DNA from 4 places in the Dactylosporangium sp. NPDC049525 genome. Region 4 is predicted to be linked to each of the others. Evidence: riboswitches for the same ligand, from Rfam matches in the RefSeq annotation. Region 4 holds a riboswitch; each other region holds the start of a gene.

Region 1 (7,066 bases), on a different contig from region 4:
GCGCGACGACGTGCGCGCCCTCGGCGACGATGAGGGCGGTGAGCTGGTCGCGGCTCGTCACGACGGTCAGGCAGCCCGGTTCGCCGGGCAGCAACGGGCGCAGCTGCTCGACGTCGCGGGCGTTGTCGAGCAGCACCAGCATCCGCTTGCCGGCCAGCAGGCTGCGGTACAGGCCGGTGCGCGCCTCCAGGCCGGCCGGCATCCTGTCGGCCGGCACCCCGAGCGCGTCGAGGAACACGCGGATCGCCTCGGCCGGTTCCAGCGACTGGCCGGTGGGGTCGAAGCCGCGCAGGTTGACGTAGAGCTGCCCGTCCGGGAAGCGGTCGGCGACGCCGCGGGCCCAGTGCACCGCGAGGGTGGTCTTGCCGACGCCGCCGGAGCCGCAGATCGCGGAGATGACCGGGGCCCGGCCGCCGGCGCCGGTGCGCAGCCGGGCGTCGAGCTCGTCGAGCTCCCGGCGGCGGGCGGTGAACGCCGGGATGTCCGGCGGCAGCTGCCGGGGCAGCGGGCCCGTCACGTGACCGGCCCGTGGGCCCGGGGTCAGGTCGAGGGACGCGTCGTTGCGCAGGATGGCAAGCTCGAGCCGGACCAGCTCGGCGCCGGGGTCGAGCCCGACGTCCTCGGCGAGCCTGACCCGGGCCCGCTGATACACCGCCAGGGCCTGTTGGGCCTGGCCGCTGCGGTACAGCGCGAGCATCGACTGCCCGAGCAGCCGCTCGCGACCCGGGTGCGCGTGCGTGAGGTCGGCGAGTTCGGCGAGGACGGCGCGGTGCTGCCCGAGCCGCAGCCGCGCGTCGAACCGGTCCTCGATCGCGGTGAGCCGGGCCTCCTCCAGCCGGTAGCACAGCCGCTCACGGGTCGCCGTCAGCGCTGCGCCGGACAGCGCGGGCCCCGACCACAGCGCCAGCGCCTCGTCGAGCGCCACGATCCTGCGCTCGTCGTCGCCGATCGTGCCGGCCCGCTCCAGCAGGTCCAGGAACCGGCTCGCGTCGACCTGGTGCAGGTCGGCCCGCAGCGCGTAACCGTCGCCGCGGGTGTCGATCCCGATGTCGCCGGTGCCGTCGCGGGCGTCGGCCAGCACCGCGCGGAGGCGGGACACGCAGACCTGGACGGCGTGCTGCGCGGTCCGTGGTGCCCCGTCCGGCCAGGCCAGGTCGATCAGCCGGTCGACCGGCACGAGCCGGTTGGCCTCCAGCGCGAGCACCGCCAGGACGAACCGTTGCCGGCGCGGACCGAGGTCGACCCGGTGGCCGTGCGCCCACAACTCCACCGGGCCAAGCACCCGAACATCCAACGCCCGCCCCCGCAGCCACCGTTACCAACGTCGATCGCCCATCGTATGTCGGCAGGTGCGGCGGGTCGGTCGCAATGACGAAGGGGACGGCGATGAGCGGACTGTGACCGGACGGTGAGCGGCACCGAGCACGATCGTGGCCGGTCTGCAGAGAGGACGAGCGATGGGCGGCACCTTCGATCGGCGTGGGATGGTGGCGGTGCGGGCGAGGGCGGTGGGGACCGGCGGCGACCTGCGCATGACGGTCGCCGCCTTCGGGCGGGACGGGTCGTGGGTGCTGCTGGTGCAGGGTGATCACGTGGCGTGCGTCGCCAGGTCACCGGCGCCGACCGGCGGTCCGCCCCCGGTTTCCGAGCCGCTGATTCCCGAGCCGCCGGGGCTGGCCGCGACCTGCGTCCGCGACGGCCTGCAGTGGAGGATCGGGCTGGCCGGCCGCAGCGTGCTGGTCGGGCACTCGGTCGGCATGCTGCACCTGGCGGTGCTGCTGGCCAACCCGGGCACCGAGGTCCCCGCCGTCGACCTCGCCGCCGGGGTGGCCTCCCTCGGCGGCCGTAACGCCCGCGCCGGCGGATCCACCCAGCCCGTCCTGGACCGGGCGGCGGTGCAGGAGTACCGGCGGCGGCTGGATCACCTACGCACGCGGATCGAGGAGCTGGAGGACGTTGACCACGTCGAGCGGGCCGCCGAGCTGCGCTCGGAACGGGACTGGCTCGTGGCGGAACTCGCCGCCGCCGCGGGCCTGGGCGGGCGGACGCGCCAGTTCTCCGACGACAGGGAACGCGCCCGCCTCGCCGTCGGCAGGGCGATCCGGCGGGCCGTCGCCCGCGTCGCGCGCGCCGACCCCGTTGTCGGCGGGCACCTGCAGCGCCGCATCCACACCGGCAACCACTGCCTGTACCGGCCGGGCGGGGTCAGCGCCGTCGGTGTGCCGGTCGCGGCGCCCGGCTGATGTCCTGCGACGTGCGGTGCATGGCGCTTCCTTTCGCTCGAGCACGGCGTCACTGCCTGGGCGTTCCAGACCGTTCCAGGTCGCATCGGGCAGGGGCACGCCGCCCGCGCGGCTGTGCGACGATCGCGCGGTGACCACCGCATCGAGGTACGCCGACTTCGCCGGACGCGAGGCCCGAGGTGTGTCGCCGACCTACGAGCGGCTAGCGGCCGCGATCTCCGCCGACGAGGAGATCCTCGCCCTGCTGGAAACGGTGCCGGCGCCGAAACGGCAGCCCACCCTGCTGCTGGCCGTGGTGCGGCTGCTCGGCGGGCCGGTCGACGAGCCGGCCGCGTTCCACGACTTCACGGTGGCCAACTGGCCCGCCGTGGCGGCCGAACTGCGGACCCGGGCCACACAGACCAACGAGACCGGCCGCTGCGCGCTGCTGCTGCCGGTGCTCGCCACGCTGCCGCAGCCCCTGGCGTTGCTGGAAGTCGGCGCCGCGGCCGGCCTGGGGCTGTACCCCGACCGGTACTCGTATCGCTTCACCCATCGCGACGGCGACGTGGAGCTCGGATCGGGCGGACCCGTGCTCGACTGCGCGCTCACCGGAGCGGCGCCGCCGACCCGCGTGCCGGAGGTGACGTGGCGGGCCGGCCTGGACCTGCGTCCGCTCGACGTGACCGACCCGGCCGACCTGGCCTGGCTGGAGGCGCTGATCTGGCCCGAACACCACCACCGCCGCGACCGCCTGCGCGCCGCGGCCGCCATCGCCACCGCGGACCCGCCGGCGCTGCACCGCGGCGACCTCGTGGACGACCTGCCGAGGCTGGCGGCCCTCGCACCGGCCGGCGCGACGCTGGTCGTGTTCCACACCTCCGTGCTGTACCAGGTGCCGGCCGAGCGCCGGGCGCTGTTCGTCGACCTGGTCCGGCAGCTGCCTGGCCACTGGATCTCTGTCGAGGGGGCGGACGTCGTGCCGCATCAGGGCACGCCGCCGGCACCGGACGGGCCGCTGCACAACGTGCTGGCCCTCGACGGCACGCCGCTGGCCTGGACCCGCGGTCACGGCCAGGCCATGACATGGTTCGCCTGACGCCGCACCGCCGGCCGAGTTCGTCTTACGTCTTGGGTCTTCGTTAAGTGTGGCTTAGATCGAGGCTCGACGGTCTCCCCGGCCGTTACGTTTGGGCTGGCCTGCCGGACGTCGTCACCCCGCCGGGGTGGCCGGGCAGCCACCGCCGAGTCGTCGGTCGCGCGTCCGTGCTGCGGGCGTCGGCAGATGAGCCGGGGAACCACAGGGTTTCCATGGGGTGAATCCGCGCCGCGGCGCGGTAGGGCGCGCCTTCTTCTCGCCCGAATCCGTCAGCTAACCCGGTAGGCGGTCCGGGAAGAAGGACTGTGCCGTGTTCAACGGACGCACGACGTTACGCACCGCGATCGTCGCGCTGGCTGTGGCGGCGATCATCGCCCCGGCCTGCGCCGCGAACGCGGACCCGACGCCGGAAGAGATCCAGGCCCAGATCGACAAGGGCAACAACCAGCTCGAGCTCGTCGTCGAGCAGTACAACAAGGTCAACGGCGATCTGGAGGCCACCCAGGCGGCGATCACCAAGCTGCAGGCCGACCTGGCGCCGCTGCAGGCCACGATGGAGGCCGCCCAGGACACCGCCAGCACGCTCGCGGTCAACGCGTACAAGACCGGCGGCAACCTCGGCACCTGGTCGCTCATGCTCGGTGCGAGCTCGTCCGGCGCCTTCACCGACCGCGTCGGCACCCTCAACCAGATCTCCCACAGCCAGCAGCGCGACCTGGCCGCGTACGGCGCGGCGAAGAACGCCTTCGACACCGAACGGCGGCGGCTGGCCGACACGCAGGCGGCGCAGAGCCAGCAGAAGATCGACCTGGAGACCCGCCGCAAGAAGATCGAGGGCGACATCACCCGCCTCGACGCCCTGCAGGCCAAGGCCGAGGCGGCCGCCGCGGCCGCTGCCGCCGCGGCGAAGGTCAAGCCCAAGACGACCACCACCGCGGCGCCCCCCGGCCCACCGCCGGCGGTCTCCGGCTCGGCCGGCAAGGCGGTCAACTACGCGTGGGCCCAGCTCGGGAAGCGCTACGTCTGGGGCGCCGCCGGGCCGAACACGTTCGACTGCTCCGGGCTGACCATGATGGCGTGGAAGGCGGCCGGGGTGTCCTTGCCCCACAACGCCGCCCAGCAGTGGCAGAAGGTCCGCCACATCTCCCGCAGCCAGCTCGCCCCCGGCGACCTGGTGTTCTACAACGGCCTCGGGCACGTGGGCATCTACATCGGCAACAACCAGATCATCCACGCCCCCAACAGCCGCACCGTCGTGAAGATCGCTCCGATCGACATCGACTCGCTGTACGGCTACGGCCGCCCGGCGTAGGAACCGCCTCATCCCAGGGCCTTCGTGTCGTTCGCGCACGAAGGCCCTGAGCGCGTCAAGGCGGCCCGGCGGCGGACGCGGGACTGTCGACGTGCCGGTATGCCACGAAGGCCGGCAGCTTGGCCGCGATGAGGCCGGCCCCAACCACGGCGGCCATCCCTCCTGCCACCGCACTGATCTGGGGTGTCGACACCGTCGCCAGTACCCCGGCGCGGAAGTTGCCCACCTGCGGAAACGCCGCCCCGACGACGTATTCGGCGGAACTCGTCCGGCCGCGCATCGTGTCCGGGGTGGCAAGCTGGACGATCGTGGATCGGAAGACCACGGAGAGCATGTCGGCGGCGCCGGCCACGGCGAGCAGCGCAAGCGATGCGGCCAGCCCGTGCACGGCACCGAATCCCGCGACGGCTGCGCCCCAGATCGCGCCGGTGATCAGCATGGCCCGGCCGGGGCGGGTGACGCCCTTGACGGGGCCGGACAGTGCCGAGCCGAGCAGCCCGCCGACCGCGATCGCGGTGCTGAGCAGCCCCAGCGTGCGGGGCGAACCGCCGAACCGGTCGGCGTTGATGGCAGGGAACAAGGCAATCGGCATGGCCAGCACGGTCGCGCTCAGGTCGGCGAGCATGGCGCCGCGCAGCGCCCTGTTGCGCACGACGAACGTCAGCCCCTCGATCGCCGCCGCGAGGCTGCGCCGCGATGCCGTTCCGTCAGGCCGCATCGGTGGTAACCGGAACACGCCGTAGAGGGCGGCGCCGTAACTGATCGCGTCGATGAGATAGCAGACCTTGAGCCCTGCCGCCGCGGCGACGACACCCGCGAGCGCCGGCCCGACGATCATGGCGGAGTAGCCGGAGATCATCGTGAGGGCCGCGCCGGCGGGCACCAGCTCGCGCCGCAGCAGCCGGGGCATGAACGTGCGCCGGGCCGGCGTGTTGACCGCACTGACCGCGCCGCTCGCCGCGGCCAGCACGTAGAGCAGCCACAACGCGCTGCTGCCGGCGAACGCCTGCGCGGCGTACCCGGCGGACACCAGGGCCAGCACCGTGCTGGTGACGAGCACGAGCCGGCGACGGTCCATCGAGTCGATCAGCACACCACCGGCGAGTCCGACGACGATCGCGGGGACGGCCGAGGCCAGGCCGACCGCACCCACCGCGGCGGACGACCGGGAGATGTGGAACACCTGCAACGCCACCGCGAAGGTGGTCATCTGCCCACCGACCGAGGAGAGCGTCGAGCTCAACCACAGCCGGCGGAACTCCGGCGACTCCCGCAGCGGTCGAACGTCTGCCAGCAGGCCGTGTCCCCTCACGACCGGCCCTGGCCGCGTCGTGGCCGTCCGGCACGGATGCGGCGAGGCGCGAACGGGCCCACGGCACGATTCCTCTGCTCGCCCCGGCCGTCTACCGGCGCTGGAGCAGCCGCCGCGCGAGGGTCTCGCGCAGAGCGTCGGGCAGCCCGTCGGTGTCGACCAGCCCGGGGAGCAGTTCCGGCTCGGTCATGTACGCGCGGAACGCCTGCGCGATCGTCACCCCGTGCGCCGGGCGGTCCTCGACGGTCACCGGGTCGCCGGCCCACACCTCGCCCGGCTCCAGCACGCGCAGGTATGCGCCCGGACGGTTGGCCCGGGCGAAGGTCTTCATCCAGCGCGGCTCGCCCATCTTGTGCTGGAACGTGACGCACGGGATGCGGCCGAAGGTCGGCTGGAGGACCAGCCGTGGACCGATGCGCCACCGCTCGCCGATGACCGCGCCGTTGACGTTGAGCTCCTCGGTCGTCAGGTTCTCGCCGAAGAGCCCGTTGGCCAGCCGGCGGCTCAGCCTTGCCTGCCACCAGTCGTAGTCCTCCCGCGCGTACGCGTAGACGGCCTGGTCGTCGCCGCCGTGGTGCTTGGTGTCGAAGATCTGGTCGCCGACCAGGCCGCTGTGCGACCCGGTCGACTTCGGTCCCGGCGCGCGCACTTCGACCAGATGATCGACCGGCCGCTTGTTGATGCCCGTGACACCGACGTCCTTGACCGGGTTGGGCTCCGGCACCGCCAGGTTGACCGAGACGATCCTGCTCACGCCCGTCAATCTAACCGCGCCGGCCACTGCACGCCGCGCAATTTCCCGTCGCCTGCCGAGCTCACGCGCCGCCGGCGGGCTCGGCGGTCTCGTCGGTCGGCTCGGCGGTCTCGTCGGTCGGCTCGGCGGCCTTGTCGGTCGGCTCGGCGCGTTCGTCGGTCGGCTCGGCGCGCCAGCGGGCGATGGTCGCCCGGGTGCCGGCCGTGTCCGGATGGTCGGGGCCGGACAGCCGCACGTGGTCGGCGAGCAGTTCCTCGGCCGCGGCCAGCGCGCCGGCGCGGTGTCCCGACTCCCACCGCCACAGGGCGAGAGCGGCCCGCGTGGCGCGGATGTCGGGGTGGTCCGGGCCGAGGATCCGCAGGCGGTC
Region 2 (7,066 bases), on a different contig from region 4:
AGGCGCCCAGGACGGCGCCGCTGACCGTGCCCGCACCGCCGATGAGGATCATCGCGATGTACTGCACCGACAGCAGCAGGTTGAAGGTCGTCGGGTCGAAGTAGCCGATCCCGACGTAGAGCAGCGCGCCGGCGCAGCCGGCGTAGAACGACGACACCCCGAAGGCGATCGTCTTGTATCTGGCCAGGTTCACGCCCATCACGCCGGCCGCGATGTCGCGGTCCCGGATGGCGGTGAAGGCCCGGCCCACTCGCGAACGCGCCAGGTTGCGCGCCGCGAGAGCCGCGAGGACGAGCAGCACGAGCATCAGCAGGTACAGCTTCTGATCTCTCGTGAGGAAGGCGTCGCCGGTGTTGAGGTCGTAGCCGAGCAGGGTCGGCGCCGGGGGCTGCCGGCCGATGCCGGGCCCGCCGGTGAGCGACGACCACTCGTTGATGATGTGGCCGCCGATGAAGACCAGGCCGAGCGTGACGATCGCCAGGTACAGGCCACGCAGCCGGGTGGCGAGGGGAGCCACCAGTACACCGGCGACCGCGGCGACGAGACCGGCCGCCGGCAGCCAGACCAGGATCTCCCTGACCCCGAAGCCGATGGTCCGCGCGTCGGGGTCACCGGCGATGGCCGCCGCCGTGTAGGCGCCGATCGCGAGGAAGAACGCATGGCCGAGCGACACCTGCCCGGCGTAGCCGGTGACGATGTTGAGCCCGATCGCGCCGATCGCGGTGACGCAGGCCAGCCCGATCAGCTGCAGCAGCTGGTCCTCGACCAGCCACGGCAGCGCGGCCCCGACGGCGAGGAGGATGCCGACCGCCACCTTCTTCGAGGTGGTGTCGAGCAGCGCCAGCTCCTGGTTGTAGGAGGTGCGCAGCAGTGGACGGTTTCTCATACCCTTTCGACCTCCCGGGTGCCGAACAGGCCGTAGGGGCGCACGAGCAGGACCAGGAACATCACCACGTACGGCGTGACGACCGAGATGTTGCCGCCGAGCCATGGGAACGAGCCCTGGTAGGTGGCGGTGAGCTCCTGGACGACGCCGACGGCCAGGCCGCCGATGACGGCGCCGGGCAAGGAGTCGAGGCCGCCGAGGATGATCACCGGCAGGGCCGTCAGCGCGATCAGCCACAGCGACTCGCTGACGCTGCCGCCGACGGCGGCGAACGTGCCGGCGACCGCGGCGAGAGCGCCGGCGAGGGCCCACGACAGCGCGAACACCGCGCCGACGCTGACGCCCTGGGCGAGTGCCGCCTCCTGGTCGTAGGAGGCCGCCCGCATCGCCAGGCCGGTCCGGGTGTAGCGGAAGAACAGGTACAGCAGGCCGATGAGCACGGCGGTGGTGAGGACCATCGCCACGTGCCGCTGCTCGACCTGGACGCCGCCGGGCAGCTTCCACACCTGCAGGCCCCACGGGTCGCCGACCTGCCGCACGTCGAGGCCGATGGCGGCGTTGACGACGACCCGGACCGCGATGTCGATGCCGAGCGTGATGATCGCGACGGTGAAGACCGGCCGGCCGATCATCGGGCGGACCGCGAGCCGTTCGACGCCGAGGGCGAGGCCGCCGGTGAGCACCGCGGCCGCGGCCAGGCCGAGGAAGAAGCCGAGCGGACCGACGAGGTAGGTGACCAGGACCGCGCCGGCCAGCATGAACGCCGGCTGGGCGAAGGAGATGACCCGGGTCGCCTTGTAGATGATCACGAACCCGAGGCCGAGCAGCGCGTAGACGCTGCCGGTGCCGATGCCGCGCAGGACGCTCTCGAAGAAGTCCTTCACACTCTGCTCCCGTACATGTCTTCGACGAGCGCGGAGAAGGTCGTGGCGACGGCGCCGCGGCGGACCTTCTGCGTCGCGGTGAGCTCACCGTCGGTGTGGTCGAGCTCCTTGGGCAGCATCCGGAACGTCTTGACCTGCTCGACCGGGTTGTGCCCGGCGTTGACCGCGTCGACGACGCCCTGGATCAGGGCCAGGACCTCGGGCTTGCCGGACAGGTCGCGGTAGGTGGTGTAGGCGATGCCGCGGCGCTGCGCCCACTCCCCGACGGTGTCGACCTCGATGCCAATGAGCGCGGTCAGGAACGCCCGCCGGTCGCCGATGACGATCGCCTCCTTGACGAACGGCGAGGCCTTCAACGCGTTCTCGATCTCGCTCGGCGCGACGTTCTTGCCACCGGCGGTGATGATGATGTCCTTGGAACGGTCAGTGATCTTCAGGTGGGTACCGTCGACGATCAGCCCGACGTCGCCGGTGCGCAGCCAGCCGTCGGGCGTCATGGCCGCCTCGGTCGCCGCCTGGTTGCGGAAGTAACCGGCGAACGTGCCGGCGTGCCGGGTCTGGATCTCCCCGTCGGCGGCGATGCGCAGCTCCACCCCGCTGTGCGCCTCCCCGACGGTGCCGAGCTTGACCCGGCCGGGGCGGTTGGCGGTGCTGATCGCGGTGTTCTCGGTCATACCGTAGACCTCGAACATCGGCACCCCGATGCCCATGAAGAACCGCAGCACGTCCGGGGCGATCGGGGCGGCGCCGCTGGCGGCGTAGCGGACCCGGCGCATCCCGATGCGCTCCTTGAGCGCCCGGTAGCACAGCAGCCAGCCGACCGCGTAGAGCAGGCGGCTGCCGGCGGTGTGCCGGCCGCCGTTGGCCTCCAGGGTGGCGCCGAGGCGGTCCGCGACGCGCAGCCACAGCCGCGCGTTGGAGCGTTTGACCAGCGACGCCCCGGCGAGCCGGATCGTGACGCCGGCCATCATCTTCTCCCAGATGCGGGGCACCCCGAACAGGATCGTCGGCTGCACCTCGCGCAGGTCGGCCTGCACGGTCGCGATCGACTCACCGAAGTGGACGGTGACCCCGGCGGCGGCGTTGAACCAGGTGGTGAAGACCCGCTCCGCGACGTGGCACAGCGGCAGGTAGGACAGGGTCAGGTCGCGCGGCCCCGGCGGCGGGTCGGAGAAGCCGCCGCCCTCGATCAGCACCCGGATCGCGAAGTCCACGTTGGCCACGGTGAGCATCGCGCCCTTGGGCCGCCCGGTCGTGCCGGACGTGTAGATCAGCGTGGCGATGTCGTCGTCGCTGGACTGCAGCTCGACCGGTTCCGCACCTTCGTGCGAGGCCAGCAGGTCGCTCCACGCGATGAGCTTCGGGTGCTGGTAGCGGCCGCGGATGCCCCTGGGCTCCAGGTAGACGATCCACTCCAGGTCGGGGCAGTCGTCCAGGACCGCGAGGGCCTTGTCCACCTGCTCCTGGTCCTCGGCGAAGAGAATCCTGGCGCCGGAGTCGGCCAGCATGTGCCGGACCTCGTCGGGCGGGTTCGTCGGGTACAGCCCGACGGTCGCCGCCCGCACCGCGACGGTCGCCACGTCGACGAAGAGCCACTCCGAGCGGTTCTCCGACTGGATCGCGACCCGGTCGCCGGGCAGGATCCCGAGCGAGCGCAGGGCCCGGGCGACCGTCTCCGCGGTGCGCCAGTAGTCGCGCCAGGTGATCTCGCGCCAGATGCCGCGGTGCTTCTCCCGCATCGCGACGGCGTCAGGTGTGCGTTCGGCGTGCTGCTTGACCAGGTCGGCAATCGTCATGCCGCCTCCACCTCCCCCAGGTAGGCGCGCAGGACGTCGGGGTTGTGCTGCACCTCGGCGGGCGTGCCGGTGGCGACCGGCACGCCGAAGTCGACGACCATGACCCGGTCGGCGAGATCCATGACGAGGCCCATGTCGTGCTCGACGAGGATCATCGGGATGCCGAGCTCCTCGCGGACGTCGAGGATGAAGCGGGCCATGTCCTCGGTCTCCTCCAGGTTCATTCCGGCGACCGGCTCGTCCAGCAGCAGCAGCTTCGGCTCCATGGCCAGGGCGCGGCCGAGTTCGACGCGCTTCTGCACGCCGTACGGCAGCAGCCCCACCGGCAGGCGGCGCCATTGGGCCAGTTCGAGGAAGTCCACGATGTCCTCGACCACGGCCCGGTTGGCGATCTCCTCGCGCCGGGCCCGGCCGACCCACGCGATGGCGGCCAGGGTGCCGTAGCGGATGTGGTGGTGCCGGCCGAGCATGAGGTTCTCCAGCACGGTCAGGTGCTGGAACAGCTCGACGTTCTGGAAGGTGCGGGCCACCCCGAGCTTGGCGACCTTGTCCGGGCGCAGCCCGGTGAGATCGGTGCCGTCGAGGGTCACCTTGCCTTGCTGCGGCCGGTACACACCGGAGATCACATTGAAGATCGACGTCTTCCCGGCCCCGTTGGGCCCGATGACGGCGAACAGTTCGTCCTTGGCGACGGTGAACGAGACACCGTCGATGGCTTTGACGCCGGCGAAGCTGAGCCGGACGTCTTCGAAACGCAGCACGGCGACTCCCGAAGGGGTTGTTGCGGCTCTATGACAGCCAGCGTTTGCGACGCTTGTAGTGCTTGACGTCGCGGAAGGACCGCTCGGCGCGGCCGAGGTAGAACTCGCGGATGTCGTCGTCGGCGAGCAGTTCGGCGGCGGGTTTGTCGAGCACGACCTTGCCCGTCTCCAGCACGTATCCGTGCTCGGCGATGGACAGCGCCATGGTCGCGTTCTGCTCGACCAGCAGCACGCCGGTGCCGGCCCGGTTGATCTGCACGATCAGGTCGCGGACCTGTTCGACCAGCCGCGGCGCGAGGCCGAGGCTGGGCTCGTCGAGCAGCAGGTAGGCCGGGTCGGACATGAGGGCCCGCCCCATCGCCAGCATCTGCTGCTCGCCGCCGGAGAGGTAGCCGGCGATGCTGCCGCGGCGCTGGGCGAGCACGGGGAACAGGCCGTACATGCGCTCGAGGGCCTCCGCCCGTCCTTTCGGGCGGGTGTGGGCGCCCAGGCGCAGGTTCTCCTCGACGGTCAGCTCGGCGAACGTTCTTCGCCCCTCCATCACCTGCGACACGCCGCGGCGGACCACGGCGGCCGGCCGCAGCCGGTGGATGGGGCGCTCGTCGAGCGTGACGGAGCCCTTGGTGATGGCGCCGTCGTGGACACCGAGCAGGCCTGACAGGGCCCGCAGGAGCGTGGTCTTGCCGGCACCGTTCGCGCCGAGCAGCGCGACGATCCGTCCCGGTGGCACCTGCAGGCTCACGCCGCGAAGCACCAACATCACGTCGTCGTAGACGACCTCTAGGTTCTGGACACGCAACATGGGGTGACGCTCCTCCGGGGGTGTTCGGAGTGGGCGAACTATGTGCATCGTCGGTGAATAAAGTTACGTGTATTTAACCGGGTATCAGAGCAGAATCAAGCCCCAATTGTGTGTCCGTCAACACCATCTTCGATGCGGCATCACCGTCCGATGTGGACCGACAACTCGCCGTGATTCGGACTTTTGGGGTAATAGATATAGAACAACGCGCGTGGGTTTCGCTTCGTTGGTGATCACGTTAAGTTAGGCCCTGGCCTGCTCGGCAGTCCGTCGCCCAGCCCGGGCGGCGCCGCGCAAGCGCCGCCGAGTCGAGCGCCCATCTGGCGCTGTTCGAGCCGGGGACCCAGGTTCCTTGGGGTGAATCCGCGATCGCGGTAGGGCGCTCTCTTCCCGCCCGAACCCGTCAGCTAACCCGGTAGGCGGTCGGTGAATGAAGGGTCATCCCTTGTCCGCTGGACACCGCGCCAAACGGTCCCTGCTGCGCTCCCTGGTCATCGGGGCCGTCGCGCTGGCCGTTGTGGCGCCTGCGAGTGTCGCCAAGGCCGATCCCACAGCTGCCGAGATCCAAGCCCAGCTCGAGAAGGCGGGCGACGAGCTCGAAGTCACGGTCGAGGCCTACAACAAGATCAATGAAACGCTCGCCGCCACCCAGGCGGAGGCCGCCACCATCCAGGCCAAGATCCAACCCCTCGTGGACAGCATGACCGCGGCCAACTCCGACGTCGACGTCATCGCCATCGCCGCGTTCAAGGGCTCCGGCAACATGGTGAGCCTCAACGTCATGCTCAACGCGCAGTCGTCGGACACGCTGATCGACCAGCTCACCACGCTGCAGCAGATCAGCAAGCACCAGCAGCACGCGATCGCCGAGTATTCGGCGGCCAAGTCGAAGCTGGACGACGAGAAGAAGAAGATCGACGACACGCTCGCCGCGGAGAACGCACAGAAGGCCGAGCTGGAGACCAAGAAGAAGAAGATCGAGGGCGACGTCAAGAAGCTCGACGCCCTCAAGCGCCGCGCCACCGCGGCCGGCAGCACCGGATCGACCGGTGTGAAGGTGTCCCTCGGCGCCGAATGCACGAGCCCGGCCAACTCGGCGGTCGCGTTCGCCTGCGCCCAGCTCGGCGAGCCCTACAAGTGGGGCGCCGCCGGACCGGGCAGCTGGGACTGCTCGGGCCTGACCATGGGTGCCTGGAAGGCGGCCGGCATCACGCTGCCGCACAACGCCAACGACCAGTGGCGCTCGGGCAGGGTCACGCACGTCTCGCGGTCCGCGCTCTCGCCGGGAGACCTGGCCTTCTTCGGAGGATCGTCGCCCAGCCACGTCGGCATCTACATCGGCAACGGCAAGATGATCCACGCGCCGACCACGGGCCGTAACGTCGAGGTCGCCTCGGTCGACCGTTCCAACACGACCGGATACGGGCGCCCGCACTAGGGAACCCCTCGTCACGTGCCAGGAGGCCATGCCCGCAAGATGGGGCATGGCCTCCTGGGATCCCGAGCAGTACGCCCGCTTCGCCGACGAACGGGCCCGCCCCTTCCACGAGCTGGTCGCGCGCATCCCGACCACCGCCCCGGTCGCGGTCGTCGATCTCGGCTGCGGGCCCGGCACGCTGACCGCGACCCTCGCGACCCGCTACCCGGACGCGGCCGTGCTCGGCATCGACTCCTCCCCCGCCATGCTCGCCGCCGCAGCGCCGCTCGCCACGCCGCAGGTGTCCTTCCAGCTCGGTGACATCGCCGGGTGGCGGCCGCAGCGCGGCTCCGTCGACGTCATCGTCGCCAACGCCTCCCTGCAGTGGGTCCCCGATCACGCGGCGTTGTTGCCGGTGCTCGCCGCGGCCCTCGACGACGGCGGCACCCTCGCCTTCCAGGTCCCGACCGGCGGCCCGATCCTCGACTCGGACGTCCTCGATCCCGAGGTCCTCGGCCCG
Region 3 (7,066 bases), on a different contig from region 4:
CGCGGCCGAGGACACCCGCTTCTACCAGCACCGCGGCGTCGACGGCAAAAGCGTCCTGCGCGCGCTGGTCTCCAACGGCCGGGGCGGCGCCCAGCAGGGCGCTTCGACGCTGACGATGCAGTACGTCCGCAACGTGCTGAAGAACAACCCGAGCCTGTCGCCGCAGCAGCGGATCGACGCGGCCGCCGACACGCCCGCGCGCAAGATACGCGAGATGCGCTACGCGACGGAGCTCGAACAGCACCTGAGCAAGCAGGACATCCTGCAGGGCTACCTGAACATCGCCTACTTCGGTGCCGGCGCCTACGGCATCTACGCCGCCAGCCAGACGTACTTCGGCAAGACGGCCCTGGACCTGACGCTGCCCGAGGCGGCACTGCTCGCCGGGCTGCTGCAGTCACCGGATGCCGACAACCCGATCAGCGGCGACCGCGACTCGGCCCTGCGGCGGCGCGCCTACACCCTCGACGCGATGACGAAGATGGGGGTGATCAGCGCCGGGGACGCCACCGCGGCACAGGCCCAGGAGCTGAAGCTCAATCAGCGTGAGCTACCCAACAACTGCGTGTCCGTCCCACCGGGGCACAACGACTGGGGCTTCTTCTGCGACTACTTCCGGCAGTGGTGGGGCAGCCAGCCGGAGTTCGGCGCCACCCGCGCCGACCGCGACGAGGCGCTGCGCACCGGCGGCTACACGGTGGTTACCTCGCTCGACCCGGCGATCCAGGCCATCGCGCTCAACCAGTCGCTGAGCGTCTACGGCTACGGCAGCGCGCGGTCGATGCCGCTGGCCGTCGTCACCCCCGGCAGCGGCCGGGTCCTCGCGCTGGCCGTCAACCGCCACTACAGCCTGGATCCCAACCCGCCCCAGCATCCGCGGTACCCGAACACCGTCAACCAGCTCGTCGCCGGCGGTGGCGGTGTCGCCGGGTACCAGGCGGGTTCGACGTTCAAGATGTTCACCATGCTCGCCGCCCTCGACGCGGGCATGCCGTTGAGCACCAGGTTCAACGCACCGAGCCGGCTGGCTTCCGTGTGGCCGGCGAGCGGCCCGGGCAGCTGCGGGGGCAGGTGGTGCCCGGCGAACGAGTCCCCGAGCTGGATGAACGGGGACCGGACGATGTGGAACGGCTTCGGCCGTTCGGTCAACACCTACTTCGTCTGGCTCGAACAGCAGGTCGGTGCGCGCCGCGTGGTCGAGATGGCGCAGCGGCTCGGCATCACGTTCCGCTCGGGCGCGGACGCGGCGATGGCGGCCAAGGCGGATCAGTGGGGGTCGTTCACCCTCGGCGTCGCCTCGACCACACCGCTGGATCTCGCCAACGCCTATGCGGCGGTCGCCGCCGGCGGCCTGTACTGCCAGCCGCTGCCGGTGCTGTCGATCACCGACGCCAACGGCAAACCGGTCGACGCCGGTAACCCGAAGTGCCGGCAGGTGGTCAGCGCCGACGTGGCGGCCGCCGCGACCGACGCGGCACGGTGCCCGGTCAGCCGGGCATCGGCGTACGGCAAGTGCGACGGCGGCACGGCGGAGAACGTGTCCGGCATCCTGGGCGGCCGCCCGGTCGCGGGCAAGACCGGCAGCTCCGAGTACAACTCGACCGAGACGTTCGCCGGCTTCACCCCGCAGATCGCGGCGGCCGGCATCGCGGTGAACGTGGACAACCCGAACGACCAGGTGGGCAGCGGCATCGCCGGCTCGGTCAACAGCGCCGTCGCGCAGACCATGGCGGGCGCGCTGCGCGGCCAGCCGGTCCAGGCGTTCCAGCCACCCAGCCGGGTGCGGGCACTGGGCCGCTGACGAGCCGCCCGGCGCGCCGCCCCACGAGCCGCTGGTGGCCGCGTCAGGCGGAGTATCCGCGCAGCGCGGTCCAGTGCGCGAGCTTGGCCGTCGTCAGCGTGTAGTACCCGACGCCCAGGGCGTCGGCGGGATCGGCGATCTTCACCGTCTTGCCGCCGTTGCTGTAGCCCACCACCGTGAGGTAGTGGCCGCCCGGATACGAGTGCGCGCCCCCTTTGTCGTCCACAGTGGAACCGGCGATGTTGGCGACCACGGCGTAGCCGTTGGCGATCGCGTTGACGACGTCCGCCTGCATCCGGTCGATCTCCGCCTGGGTGGCCGACTGACCGGTGATGTAGCGCGACTTGTAGAAGGAGGTCTTCGTGTACGCGTTGAGCGTCCGGGTGGTGTCGTCGGCGGAGTTGGTGCCGTTGACGGTCGTGCGTAGGCTCTGGGCGACCTCGGACTGGGACGGATACATCGATCGCGCGGTCAGGGCGATACGCGTCGCCGCCGGACCGCAGAAGTAGTAGTTCTCCTGCCAGGCGAACCGGTACGCGAGCTCCTTCGCCGCCGGGGGGGCCGGTGCGGTCGTGCCGGGCGTGCTGGGCGCGGCAGGCGTGGCGGGCGCGGACGGCTTTGCGCTGGCGCCGGCCTTCGGCGGGTTGGTCGCCGGATCGGGTGCCGCCTGCGTCCGCTGCCGATCGCGCGCGGCCTGACCGGCGCCGGGCTGCGACGAATCCGCGGAGGTCAGCGACTGCGCGTCGGCGACCGGTGCGGGGGTCGAGGCGTGCACGGCCACGCCGACGGCCACCGTCACCGCGAGGACCGCCGCGGCCGCCGCGATCGGCAGCACGCGGGAGCGCGGCGAGGTGGGGTTCTGGTGCCTGGGTTTGTACAGGTAACTCACGGGTACCTCGACAGACATGCTGGATGACGGCTGCTGTTGCCGGTGCCGGACGTGATCCGGGCAGCGGGCGTCCACACCGGCCTGCGGCAGGTGTGGTGAGAGCCGGCGGCGGGCCGGCGGGCGTCGGGGACGGCTACCGGGCCGGGCCGCGGGTCGAGGTGCTGCGACAGGGGTGATGCCGGGTCAGAGGCCGCACGGAGTGCTCCTTCCGGTGCCGCCTACCGGGTTAGCTGACGGGTTCGGGCGGGAAGATCGCCCTACCTCGAGGCTCAGGCCCCGCGGATTCACCCCGGTGGTGCTTGGGTCCCCGGCTCGCGTGGATGCGACTCAGCGGATCCGCCGCGGTGTCACCCGAACTGGATGACGGTGGGCCGGACGGATGCGAGGACCCTATAGGGGGCGGCGCAGCGGCCTCGAATCCGGCACGCTGTTCGGCTACCGGGCGTGACGACGTCGTGGCGAATGGACCGGGTGCACACCGCGGACCACGCGGGCTGCCCGCCGGTCAGGTGCGTCATCCCCCGGTGCGTCTCGCCGACCGCACCCCGGCGGCGTGCGGCCCGCCAACTGTCCCGTCGGCTGATTCGAACGCCTGGCAGGGACCCGGATCCGGGTCGCCCTAGGCTCGCCGGATGCTTCCGGTCGCCGACGATGACCAGCAGCCCAACGGGGGGCACGGGCGCGGCCCCCGCCACCTTCGGCGCTCCCGCCGGGGCCGGCACGCGGCCCGCTTCCGGCTGCGCGCAGCCGTTCCGCTCGAGATCGGCCGGTACGCCGTGGTCACCGTCGCGGTCGCGGCGGTCGGCCTGTCCTCGACGCTGTCGTCGTCGGCCGGACCCGGACCCGGCGCCACGCCGGCGAATGGTGTGGCGCTCGCCGGCGACGCCGGACGTTCGGCGGCCGACGGGCCCGCCTCACGCAGCCGCAACCGGAAACCCGCCGACGGCGCTGGCACCGTGACCCCACCGGCGGGGAAGGGCACCCCACCGGCGGCGAATGCCACCCCGACACCGACGAAGGCCGCCCCGGCGCCTGCCGCCACGCAACCGGCGTCGCCGACCGTGCCCGCGCCCGTCGGCGGGCTGACCCAGGCGGAGATGAACAACGCCGTCGCGATCATCGACGTCGCCCGGCAGCTGAACCTGCCGCGCCGCGCGGCCGTCGTGGGGATCGCCACCGCCTTGCAGGAGAGTCACCTGCGAAACCTCGCGAACCCGAACCTGCCGCAGTCACTGCGGCGACCCAACGAAGGCGTGGGCTACGACTACGACTCGGTCGGCCTCTTCCAGCAGCGGCCGAGCTGGGGCACGGTCGACCAGCTGATGGACCCGCGCGAGTCCGCGCGCAGGTTCTACGCGGCACTGGCCAAGATCCAGGGCTGGGAGCAGCAGGCCGTCACCGTCGCGGCGCAGCTGGTGCAGCGGTCGGCCTTCCCGGACGCCTACGCGAAATGGGAGGGGCTCGCACAGCAGATCGTGGACGCCGTCATGTAGGAAGTCCGCCGCGGCGGGTCCGAGTCCTTCGCATTGTCACTCGATTGCCGCCCCGGTCTCGCCCGGACGCGAACGACGATGCCCGCATGTCCATGTACAGGCAGAGAACATGAGGGGGCCCGGTCGGACCGCGGTCGCGCTGGTCGCGCTCGCGGTGGGAGCGCAGCTGGGCCTGTCGGGGTGTCACAGTCCGAAGAAGCACACGGCGGCGAAATGGACCGCTCCACCGGTCCCGGCGGTCGGGCTGGCCGTCACTCCGGCTGCGGGCGAGTCGGGCGTGGCGGTCAGCGCCGAGATCGGCACGAAGGTGAACGACGGGAAGATCACCGAGGTCGCCCTGACCGACGCGGCGGGCCAACGGGTCGCCGGCGAGTTCCGGGAGGACGGCTCCTCGTGGGTGCCCGCGACCGCGCTGCGCTACGGCACGTCCTACACGGCGAAGGTCACCGCCGTCGGCGCCGACAACAAACCCGTGACCCGGGAGACGGCCTTCACCACGGCGGCGAAGCCCAGCGGCCCGGCCATCACGTCCGATCTGATGCTGACCAACGGCGGGACGTACGGCGTCGGCATGCCGATCGTCGTGCAGTTCGGCTCCGACGTGCCGCAGGAGTCGCGCGCCGCCGTGCAGCAGCGTCTCTTCGTGAAGAGCGATCCGCCGCAGGCCGGTGCGTGGCACTGGTTCGGCGGCCGGCAGGTGATGTACCGGCCGGAGCAGTACTGGCAGCCGGGCACGAAGATCACCGCGCGGAAGGCGCTCAACGGGGTGCGGATCGGCAACGGCCACGCCGACGAGGACTTCGCGGCGACGGTCACGATCGGCCGGAAGCTGACCATCGACATCGACAACGCCACGAAACAGCTGAACGTCTACCAGAACGACGCGCTCGTGCGGACCATGCCGGTGAGCCTCGGCAAGCCGTCGACGCCCACGTCGAGCGGCACCACCGTGGTCATGTCGCGGGAGGCATCGACGGTGTTCCGCACTCCGGAGTACACCGTCGCGGTGCAGTACGCCATGCGACTGACGTGGGGCGGCCAGTACATCCACGCCGCGCCGTGGTCGGTGGGCGACCAGGGTAAGCGCAACGTCTCCCACGGTTGCACCAACGTCTCGACCGCGAACGCGAAGTGGCTGTACGAGCAGACACTCGTCGGTGACCCGGTCACCACGCACAACACCGGGGTGCCGTTGGACCCCGGCGACGGCTGGACCGCGTGGGACATGTCCTGGGCCGACTACAAGACCTGACGCCGTCCACGACGAGCGCCGCACGGGCGTTCGATCCAGCGAGTCCGATCCAGAAGTTCGATCCAGAAGTTCGATCCAGAAGTTCGATCCAGAAGTTCGATCCAGAAGTTCGATCCAGAAGTTCGACCAGGGAGGAAAATCCATGGAAGTCATCCGTGCCCCGAGCCGAGGCCGGCAGGCCCCGCAACAGTGCTATTCCGGCGTCGTGTGGATCGACCGGGACGTCACCGGTCTGGAGCCGTCCCATCTCCAGACGTTCCATGCGCAGTTCAGCCCTGGCGCGCGGACGGCCTGGCACCGCTGCGCGTACGGACGGATCCTGACCGTCCTGCACGGCGTGGGCCGGGTGCAGCGCCGGGGCGGCCCGATCCACGAGGTGCGCGCCGGGGACACCGTCGTCGTCGCGGCCGGTGAGTGGCACTGGCACGGCGCCGCGCCGAACACGTTCCTGGCGGTGGTGTCGGCCCACGAGACCGGACCGGACGGCACAGGCACCGACACAGGCACCGAATGGGGCGAGCACGTGACCGACGCCGAGTACCGGCTGCCACCGCTCACCGCGATGATCCGCCGGCCGGACGCGGACCGGGTCCCGCAGCGCGAGGCGTGCTGGTAGCGGTTCTTTCCCGGGTCCGCGGCCGTCACGATTGTGGGGTCCGGGCCCGGGAGGTGTGCCTGCGGTACAAGCCGGCGAAGTTCGGCGAGCAGATCCTGGACACGCTCGGCACACGCACGTAACACTGTCGGAATGTTTTCTGCACGGTGCGTGCCGAAAGACGTGTGATCTGTGGACACCAGGCAGATCAGGTACTTCCTCGCCGTGGTGGAGCACGGCGGGTTCGGCAGGGCGGCGGCCGCGCTCAACGTCGCCCAGCCGACCATGTCGCAGTCGGTGAAGGCCCTTGAGCGGGACCTCGGCACGGCGCTGTTCCACCGGGCGTCGCACGGGGTGACGCTGTCGGCGGCGGGACGGGCGTTCCTCGGCCCGGCCCGGCTGCTGATGCGCGACGTCGCGGTCGCCGGCGAGGCCGTCGGCGGGCGACCCGAGCACGACAGCCTGGAGATCGTGGCGTCGGCGCCGCTCGGGGCGCATCCGGGGGCGGCGCTCGTCGGCGGGTTCCTGCGGGCGCACCCGGGGGTCTCGGTCAGCCTCGACCGGGACACCGACGAGGCGCTGCTCGCGCGGGTTCGTGACGGGGTGAGCGAGCTCGGCCTGGTCCACCTGCCGGCGGCCCGGCTGGGGCTGTGCGAGGTGGCGCTGGGCGCGCACGATCTCGTCCTGGTGTTCCCGCCGCCGGACATGGACCGGACCGGCGCCGCACGCCCGGCACCCCACCGTCCCGGCGCGCCGCAGCCGACCGGCCTGCCCGGCACGCCACACCCGGCCGGCGCGGCGGGCGGTGGTTCGCGCCGGGGAATGCCCGGCCGCGCGGCGTGGCAGCTCATCGCCGACCAGCCCGACGACGCCGTGCGCCTCGCGGACCTTGCCGGCGTCGACCTGCTCGGGGTCCCGCGGGGCAGCGCATCCCGGCTCCTCGTCGAGTCCGCACTGCGCGCCGCCGGGGTCAGGACCAGGGTCGTCGTCGAGAGCGGGCAGCGCGACCTCATCACCGAGCTGGTCATCGCCGGCG
Region 4 (7,066 bases):
TCAGCCCGGCGATCCGCAGGTAGTGCGCTTCGGTCACGAACCGATCCTAGTGCACTAGTGCACATACACGTGAATTGCCTGTTGACAGTGTTCGTACGATGTACGCATGGACATTCTCATCTCGGGTGCGAGCGTCGCCGGGACGGCGCTGGCATTCTGGCTGCGGCACGCCGGGCACACGGTCACCGTGGTGGAGCGGGCGCCCGCCGTGCGCGACGGCGGCTATGCCATCGACGTGCGCGGCACCGCCCTGCGGGTCGCGGAGCGCATGGGCGTCGCCGAGCCGGCCCGGCGCGCCGGCACCGACACGCTCGGCACCAGCTTCGTCAACGCCACCGGCAAGCGGATCGCGACGCTGCCGCTGGGCTTCGGTGTGCTCAGCCCCGACGACATCGAGATCATGAAGAGCGACTTCACGCGCCTGCTGTACGACTCCGTGCCCGACGGCGTGGAATGGATCTTCGGGGACACGGTCACGGCGCTGGACCAGGGCGCGGACGGGGTGCGGGTGACCTTCACCCGCGGCGCCTCGCGCGGCTTCGACCTCGTCCTGGGTGCCGACGGCCTGCACTCCGGGGTCCGCGCGCTCGCGTTCGGGCCGCCGGAGCGGTTCGTGCACGACCTCGGCAGCCGGATGGCGATCTTCACCGCCCCCAACGAGCTCGGCATCGAACGCTGGCAGCTGATCCACAACGCGACCGGCCGGGTCGCGAGCGTCAAGACCGACCTGGGCAACGCCACGATCAAGGTCAACCTGCTCTTCGGCGGGGGCGGCGGCGTTGATCACCGCGACCGAGACGCCCAGCGCCGGCAGGTCGCGGACGCCTTCGCCGGCTGCGGCTGGCACGTGCCGCGCCTCCTCGAACACCTGCGGACCGCGCCCGACTTCTACTACGCGCCGAACGCGCAGGTCCGCATGGACGCCTGGACCCGGGGCCGGGTCGCGCTCGTCGGCGACGCCGGCTACTGCCCGTCGCCGCTCACCGGGCAGGGCACCGGCCTCGCCCTCGTCGGCGCCTACGTCCTGGCCCGCGAGCTCGCCGCCGCCGGCGACGACCACGTGGCGGCGTTCGCCCGGTACGACACCGTCCTGCGCGACTTCGTCGAGGTCAACCAGCGGGCCGCCCTCGCGCCGGCGAAAGGGTTCGCGCCGAAGACCGCCCGCGAGGTGTGGCTGCGCGACCTCAGCATCCGCATGCTGCCCTACGTACCGTGGCGGCATTGGATCTTCGAACTCATGACCAGAGACGCCAAGCGCGCCTCCGAAGCGTTCGAACTCTGCATGGACGACGCACATTTGCTTAGGATCGGAGGTGATGCGTCGATGTGAGGATGCAGGGTCGGCCGGATCGGGGTAGGCAGCCGTGGATCGAGATCGGGACATGGCGATGGCCGCGATCCGCTCCGTCTACACCATCACCGGCCGCATCAACACCGGCAGCACCGTCGCCGAGACGCTGCACCGCATCGCCGAGGCCGTCGTCGAGAGCGTCGGGTTCGGCGCCGCGGTGGTCAACTACCTGCATCCCGAGGGTGTCTACGAGGCGGTCGCGATCGCCGGCCCCGAGGAGGCCCGCGCCGAACTGCTCGGTGTGCGCTACCCAGCGGCCGAGTTCGACGCGCACCTCGCCGACGCCGACGAGTGGGGACAGCTGCGCTTCCTGCCGCACGAGCGGCACAACAACGGCATCCAGTCCTGGATCCCCTCCCTGGCCGAAGGCGCGGACGAGGTCCCCGACGAGGAGCGCTGGCACCCGCTCGACGCCCTGTTCGCGCCGCTGTGCGCGCCCGACGGTTCGCTGGTCGGGATCCTCAGCGTCGACCTGCCCGCGGACGGCAAACGCCCCGGCGCGTTCCAGCGGGAGCTCCTCGAAATGCTCGCCGCGCAGGCCGGCATCGCGATCAACAACGCCAACCTGGTCGAGGCGCTGCGCCAGGAGCGCCAGCACCTGGAGGCCAGCGAGGCCGCGTTCCGGCTCGCGTTCAACGGCGCCGGCACCGGCATGTGCATGATCGGCATGGAGGGCGCGGATCTGACCCGGCTCATCCGGGTCAACCCGGCCCTGTGCGAACTGCTCGGCCGGGACGAGGACGTCCTCGTCTCGATGCGCTTCGGCGACGTCATCCACCCCGACGACCTCGACCACAGCCGGGAGGTCTTCGCCGGCGGGACCGGATCGATCCGCGACCACGAGATCCGCTGCGTACGCGGCGACGGCGAGACGATCTGGGTCTCCGCCACGATGTCGATCGTCGCCGGCTCGCCCTCCTTCGCGATCACGCAGGTGCAGGACATCACCGACCGCAAGGCGACCGAGGCCGACCTCGTCCGGCGGGCCTCCCGCGACCCGCTGACCGGCCTGGTCAACCGCGACGCCTTCGCCGAGCCCCTGGCCACCGCGATCCGGCGGGCCCGCACCGAGGCCGTCGTCAGCGCGCTGCTCTTCTGCGACCTCGACGACTTCAAGGTCGTCAACGACACCCTCGGCCACGACGCCGGCGACGCGGTCCTCGTCGCCGTCGCGCACCGCCTCGTTTCCCTGGTCCGGCCCGCCGACACGGTCGCGCGGCTCGGCGGCGACGAGTTCGTCGTCCTCACCGCCAACGTCACCGTCGCCGACCTCGGGGCGCTCGTCGACCGCCTCGAACGTTCCGTCTCCGCGCCGATCACGCACCAGGGGCACATCATGCGGGTACGGGTCAGCGTCGGCGTGGCAGTGATCGATGACACGGTCGACGATGCGGGTGCCGCCCTGCGCGCCGCCGATCGCGCGATGTACCTGGTCAAGGGCGGGCGGCACGCCGGAGGGGTGACCAGACGGGTGACAGCGTTCGGTGATCGTTCGGGTGCAGCGGGTGGTATGCCGTTGCTGCGGTTGGTCCGCCCCGAAGCCGCCCAGTAGGGTCGTGAGGTCCGCTCCGGTCGACCTGCGCCGCATCGGTGCTGCCGGGCGGGCGCCGTCGAGTCGCGAGACTTTCGCGAGCCGGGGACCCACACAGTCCTCTGGGGTGTATCCGTGGCCGAGCCACGGTAGGGCGAAACTTCCCGCCCGAACCCGTCAGCTAACCCGGTAGGCGGCACCGGAAGGAGTCTGCCGATGATGGCCGCCCGCTTGCCGTCGTAGCGCCTCACCACTGATTCCCCCCTTCCAGCACGCCGCCGCCCGGCGCCGTGCCGATACCGCATGCCTTTTTCCGCATGCCATGTAGGACTCCAGAAGGAATTTCAGTAGTGAAGTCATTGCCACGCCAGTTTCAGCCACGACATCGCCGGCCGGCGTTCGTCGTGAAGACCGGGACCGTCTCGGTCGCCGTACTGTCTGCCACGCTGCTGGCCACCGTGCCCGCCGACTCGCCGTCGATGTTCGCCGGCTCCGCGTATGCCGAGCCCGGCGCCGTCGCGTCCGCGTCCCCGTTCCCCTCCGGATCTGCTGCCGGGTCTGCCGGCGCGTCCCCGTCGGGGTCCGCGTCGGGGGGCGCGGCCAAATCGTCGCCGGGGCCGCTCGCGGTCGCGGTGCCGGCCGCGCCGGCCGTGCCGCCGGCGCCGCCGGTCGTCCGGCCGGTCGCCGGGCTGGACCAGCGGCAGATGAGCAACGCCGCGCTCATCGTGCGGCAGGGTAGGGCGCAGGGCATGCCCGACCAGGCCCTCGTCATCGCGATCGCGACCGCGATGCAGGAGAGCAACCTCTACAACGTCGCCAGCGACGCGGTGCCGTCGTCACTGCGGCTGCCGCATGAGGGCGTCTCCTCCGACCACGACTCGGTCGGGCTGTTCCAGCAGCGGGCCAGCCAGGGCTGGGGCACGGTGGCGGAGCTGATGGACCCGTCGCACTCCGCGAAGCTGTTCTACAACGCGCTGTCCCGGGTGCAGGGGTGGCAGCGGATGAGCGTGACGGCGGCCGCTCAGGCGGTGCAGCGCTCGGCGTTCCCGGGTGCGTATCAGAAGCACGTCGGGCGCGCGCAGCAGGTGGTCCGCGCGCTCAGCTGACCCGGTCCACGGTCGATGCCGGCCGGCCCCGCTCGTCGCGGGGCCGGCCGCGCGTGCCTGTAGGCGGTCCTTGCCGGGCGCCTCGGCCGGGTCTCGGCCGGGTGTCTTTGCCGGGCCCGGTCTCGTCGGTGCCGGGGTCAGGCGGCGCCGGGGTCAGGCGCGGGCCCGAGGGCAGGCGCGGGCCCGAGGGCAGCTCAGGGCCGGAGTCAGGCGTAGGCCGGGGTCAGGCAGACCGGGCCGGGCGGGGCGGGGTCGGGCCGAATGGGGCCAGGGTCGGTCGAGGCCGGGCGCGGCCGGGCCTCGCGGGGCAGGGTGCAGCTCAGTGCCGGGGGCCAGCTCACGGCTGGGCCAGGCGTAGGGCCGGGGTCAGGCAGACCGGGCCGGGCGCGGCTGGGCCTCGCGGGGCCGGGGTGCAGCTCAGTGCCGGGGGCAGCTCAGTGCCGGGGCCGGCTCAGGGCTGGGAGCAGGCGCGGGGCCGGGGTCAGGCGGGGTGGCGGGTCGCCCAGCGGGCCAGGGCGACGAGCTCCGCGACCGCCGCCGGCTCGGGGATCGCCAGGTCGAGCGCGAGCAGCGCCTGCGCGAGGAGGTCCTCGCTCTGCTGGACGCACCATGACCGGGCGCCGGAGCGTTCGATGACCTTCGCGGCGCGTTCGAGCTCCGCTTCGCCCAGCCGGTCGTCCCGGCGCAGCAGGTCCGCGAGCTCGTCGGCGCCCGCCGCGAGCGCCGCGGCGACCGGCAGCGACCGCCGGCGGCGGCGCAGGTCCGGAAACGTCGGCCGGCCCGTCACGGCCGGGTCGCCCCAGATGCCGAGCAGGTCCTCGGCGAACTGGACGGCCAGCCCCAGCCGCACGCCGAACAGCCGCAGCTGGTCCACCCGTACCGGGTCACCGCCGCCGGCGATCGCGCCGAGCGCGCACGCGCAGCCGAGCAGGGCGCCGCTGCGCTGCTCGACCGCCGTGATGCATTCCCGTAGCAGGTCATTGCCGGACCGGCGGCCGGTGGTCGGGTCGACGGCGGTGCCGAGCGCCGTGTGCTGGCTGTGCAGGAGCTGCTGGACGGTGTCGCCGAGGACGCGCACGCCGGCCCGGTCGACGGGTGCCGCCCCGGACGGCTGCCGCCCACCGTCGGCGCACGGGTCCGGGGCACCGTCCCGCTCGACGAACCTGTCGCGGGTCGCGCGCTCATGGCGGCCGGTGTACGCCCCGCGAGTCGCCTGCGTGCCACCGCTCGCATGCGCGCCACCCGTTACGTGCGCGCCGCCACTGGCCGTCGCGCCGCTTGTTGCCGACGGGCCGCCGGTCGCGGCCGCGCCGCCGGCAACGAGCGGCGCGGCGCCGGTCGCGGGTGTGCCGCCGGTCGCTTGCGTCTCCCCAGCCGGTTGCGGGTCCAGCTCGCGCGGCCCGTCGCCCGCGGCTCGCCGGTCGCCGCCGCCGCGCCGGTCACCGGCGAGCGGCCCGTCGCCCGTGAACCGGGTGTCACCGATCGTCCGGGTGTCCCGGGTGGCCTGGCGCAATGGGCGCGGCACCCGCCTGGTCGGGTCGCCGGTGGCGGCCACGTCGAACGCGAGCGCCAGCATCGCCTCGCCGCCCAGCGTCGCCGGGTGCTGGCCGACCACGCTCCACGCCGTCGGCCGGTGCCGGCGGGTGAGGTCTCCGTCGAACAGGTCACGCTGGAGCATCGACCAGTGGTGCACCAGCTCGACCGCGACGGCACCCGCCACCGCGTCGTGCGGGTCACCACCGACCGCGCCGGCGCAGACCAGGCTGAGCGCGGCACGCATACGCACCCCTGGCGGATCCTCGTCGAGCCTTCCCAGCTGCAGCTCCGCCACGTCACGCGACGGTGCGGGCAGCCGGCCGACGGCGGTGCGCAGCGGTGGCTCCACCAGCAGGCCGGCCCAGGCGAGGACGTCGTCGACAGTGCGCAGCACGGTGACCATCAGTCGGACACCGCCAGGCAGGGGAAACTCACCGGAAAACGCACCACCCGTCGGATCCGACCATAGACAGGCGCCGATCAGATGCCGGCGCCGTGGACTGGTCAAGTATGCCGGTGGTGCCCGCCGGACACGCCCAAAACCCACGATGGTGGGCGGGTCATCGGGTGGCTTCCTGCAGCGACGGATCCGGTGGCGACACGACTGCCGCCTGCCGGTGCCGGAGTGCCTCCCACGCGGCTTTCGGGCCGGCGGCGACGTCCCTGACCGTGTTGTACCAGATCGTCACCCGCCGGCAGCCGTCGCAGAGCGCGGGTACCCCGTACGCGTCGACCCCGAGCCGCCGGCACAGGGTGACCGCGCGGTGCAGGTGCAGCTCCTGGCTCACGAGGATGGCTTTTGTCACCCCGTACACGTCATGGGCGCGGCGGCACGTGTCATAGGTGTCGAGCCCGTGCGGGTCGACCACCATCCTCGCCGGGTCGACGCCCTGACCGGCCAGATAGTCCCGCATGACCCGGACCTCGTTGCCGGAGCCGCCCTGCGCGTCGCCCGAGATGAGCAGGGCCTTGACCTTGCCGCTGGTCAGCAGTCGCGCGGCGATGTCCAGCCGGCCCTTGAGGAACGGCATCGGCACCTGCCCGCCCGGCGCCACCTGCGCGCCGAACACGATCGCCACGTCGGCGGCCGGCGCGTCGGCGGCCGGTCCGATCCGGCCCAGCGAGGCGGCCCGCACCCAGACCGTCGGCGCGAGCACCAGCGCCGCGACGACGCTGCCGGTGAGCACGACCCGCAGCAGGATCCGGCGGCGGCGCTCCAGGCGGGTCTCCCGGCCGGCGGGGAGCCGCTGCCTACCGCGCGCCGCCCACCTGGCCCGCTCGACCTCGAACAGGAACCACGGCGGCACCCGCCGGTCGGTGCGCAGCGCCTCGCGCTCGTCGTCGTCGAGATAGCCGGTGACGTGGTCGACCGCGACCGAATACGCCGCCATCCGCGCCGCACCCCGGGCCTGGGACCGCAGCACCGCCCACGCCCCCAGGGTGGCGATCGTCATCAACCAGCCCAGCGGCCCCAGGCGGCGGCTGCGGTGGCGCAACCGGTCCTGAACGGCGAGCCAAGCGACGCGCTCGTCGCGCAGTTTC

Evidence for each region. A riboswitch is a leader RNA that binds a small molecule or an ion and turns the genes downstream of it on or off. The one in region 4 is predicted to bind cyclic di-AMP.
Region 1: it holds a riboswitch for cyclic di-AMP, as region 4 does, so the genes downstream of both, AB0K00_RS25245 (NlpC/P60 family protein) here and AB0K00_RS29430 (hypothetical protein) in region 4, are expected to answer to the same signal.
Region 2: it holds a riboswitch for cyclic di-AMP, as region 4 does, so the genes downstream of both, AB0K00_RS12220 (NlpC/P60 family protein) here and AB0K00_RS29430 (hypothetical protein) in region 4, are expected to answer to the same signal.
Region 3: it holds a riboswitch for cyclic di-AMP, as region 4 does, so the genes downstream of both, AB0K00_RS44005 (C39 family peptidase) here and AB0K00_RS29430 (hypothetical protein) in region 4, are expected to answer to the same signal.

What each region holds. Positions count from the first base shown of each region.
Region 1 is NZ_JBFAPO010000018.1:38,588-45,653, reverse strand. It holds gene AB0K00_RS25260 (BTAD domain-containing putative transcriptional regulator) at 1-1,282, opposite strand, end outside; gene AB0K00_RS25255 (hypothetical protein) at 1,458-2,243, shown strand; gene AB0K00_RS25250 (DUF2332 domain-containing protein) at 2,374-3,321, shown strand; cyclic di-AMP (ydaO/yuaA leader) riboswitch at 3,455-3,624, shown strand; gene AB0K00_RS25245 (NlpC/P60 family protein) at 3,632-4,633, shown strand; gene AB0K00_RS25240 (MFS transporter) at 4,689-5,945, opposite strand; gene AB0K00_RS25235 (MOSC domain-containing protein) at 6,037-6,699, opposite strand; gene AB0K00_RS25230 (tetratricopeptide repeat protein) at 6,761-7,066, opposite strand, start outside.
Region 2 is NZ_JBFAPO010000006.1:64,592-71,657, forward strand. It holds gene AB0K00_RS12195 (branched-chain amino acid ABC transporter permease) at 1-886, opposite strand, end outside; gene AB0K00_RS12200 (branched-chain amino acid ABC transporter permease) at 883-1,770, opposite strand; gene AB0K00_RS12205 (AMP-binding protein) at 1,767-3,566, opposite strand; gene AB0K00_RS12210 (ABC transporter ATP-binding protein) at 3,563-4,327, opposite strand; gene AB0K00_RS12215 (ABC transporter ATP-binding protein) at 4,356-5,129, opposite strand; cyclic di-AMP (ydaO/yuaA leader) riboswitch at 5,421-5,567, shown strand; gene AB0K00_RS12220 (NlpC/P60 family protein) at 5,575-6,567, shown strand; gene AB0K00_RS12225 (methyltransferase domain-containing protein) at 6,614-7,066, shown strand, end outside.
Region 3 is NZ_JBFAPO010000051.1:17,679-24,744, forward strand. It holds gene AB0K00_RS44000 (transglycosylase domain-containing protein) at 1-1,801, shown strand, start outside; gene AB0K00_RS44005 (C39 family peptidase) at 1,845-2,690, opposite strand; cyclic di-AMP (ydaO/yuaA leader) riboswitch at 2,891-3,033, opposite strand; gene AB0K00_RS44010 (hypothetical protein) at 3,323-4,183, shown strand; gene AB0K00_RS44015 (Ig-like domain-containing protein) at 4,293-5,435, shown strand; gene AB0K00_RS44020 (cupin domain-containing protein) at 5,578-6,051, shown strand; gene AB0K00_RS44025 (LysR family transcriptional regulator) at 6,223-7,066, shown strand, end outside.
Region 4 is NZ_JBFAPO010000023.1:75,558-82,623, forward strand. It holds gene AB0K00_RS29415 (TetR/AcrR family transcriptional regulator C-terminal domain-containing protein) at 1-37, opposite strand, end outside; gene AB0K00_RS29420 (FAD-dependent monooxygenase) at 107-1,330, shown strand; gene AB0K00_RS29425 (diguanylate cyclase) at 1,365-2,903, shown strand; cyclic di-AMP (ydaO/yuaA leader) riboswitch at 2,950-3,093, shown strand; gene AB0K00_RS29430 (hypothetical protein) at 3,287-3,988, shown strand; gene AB0K00_RS29435 (polyprenyl synthetase family protein) at 4,470-5,927, opposite strand; gene AB0K00_RS29440 (ElyC/SanA/YdcF family protein) at 6,085-7,066, opposite strand, start outside.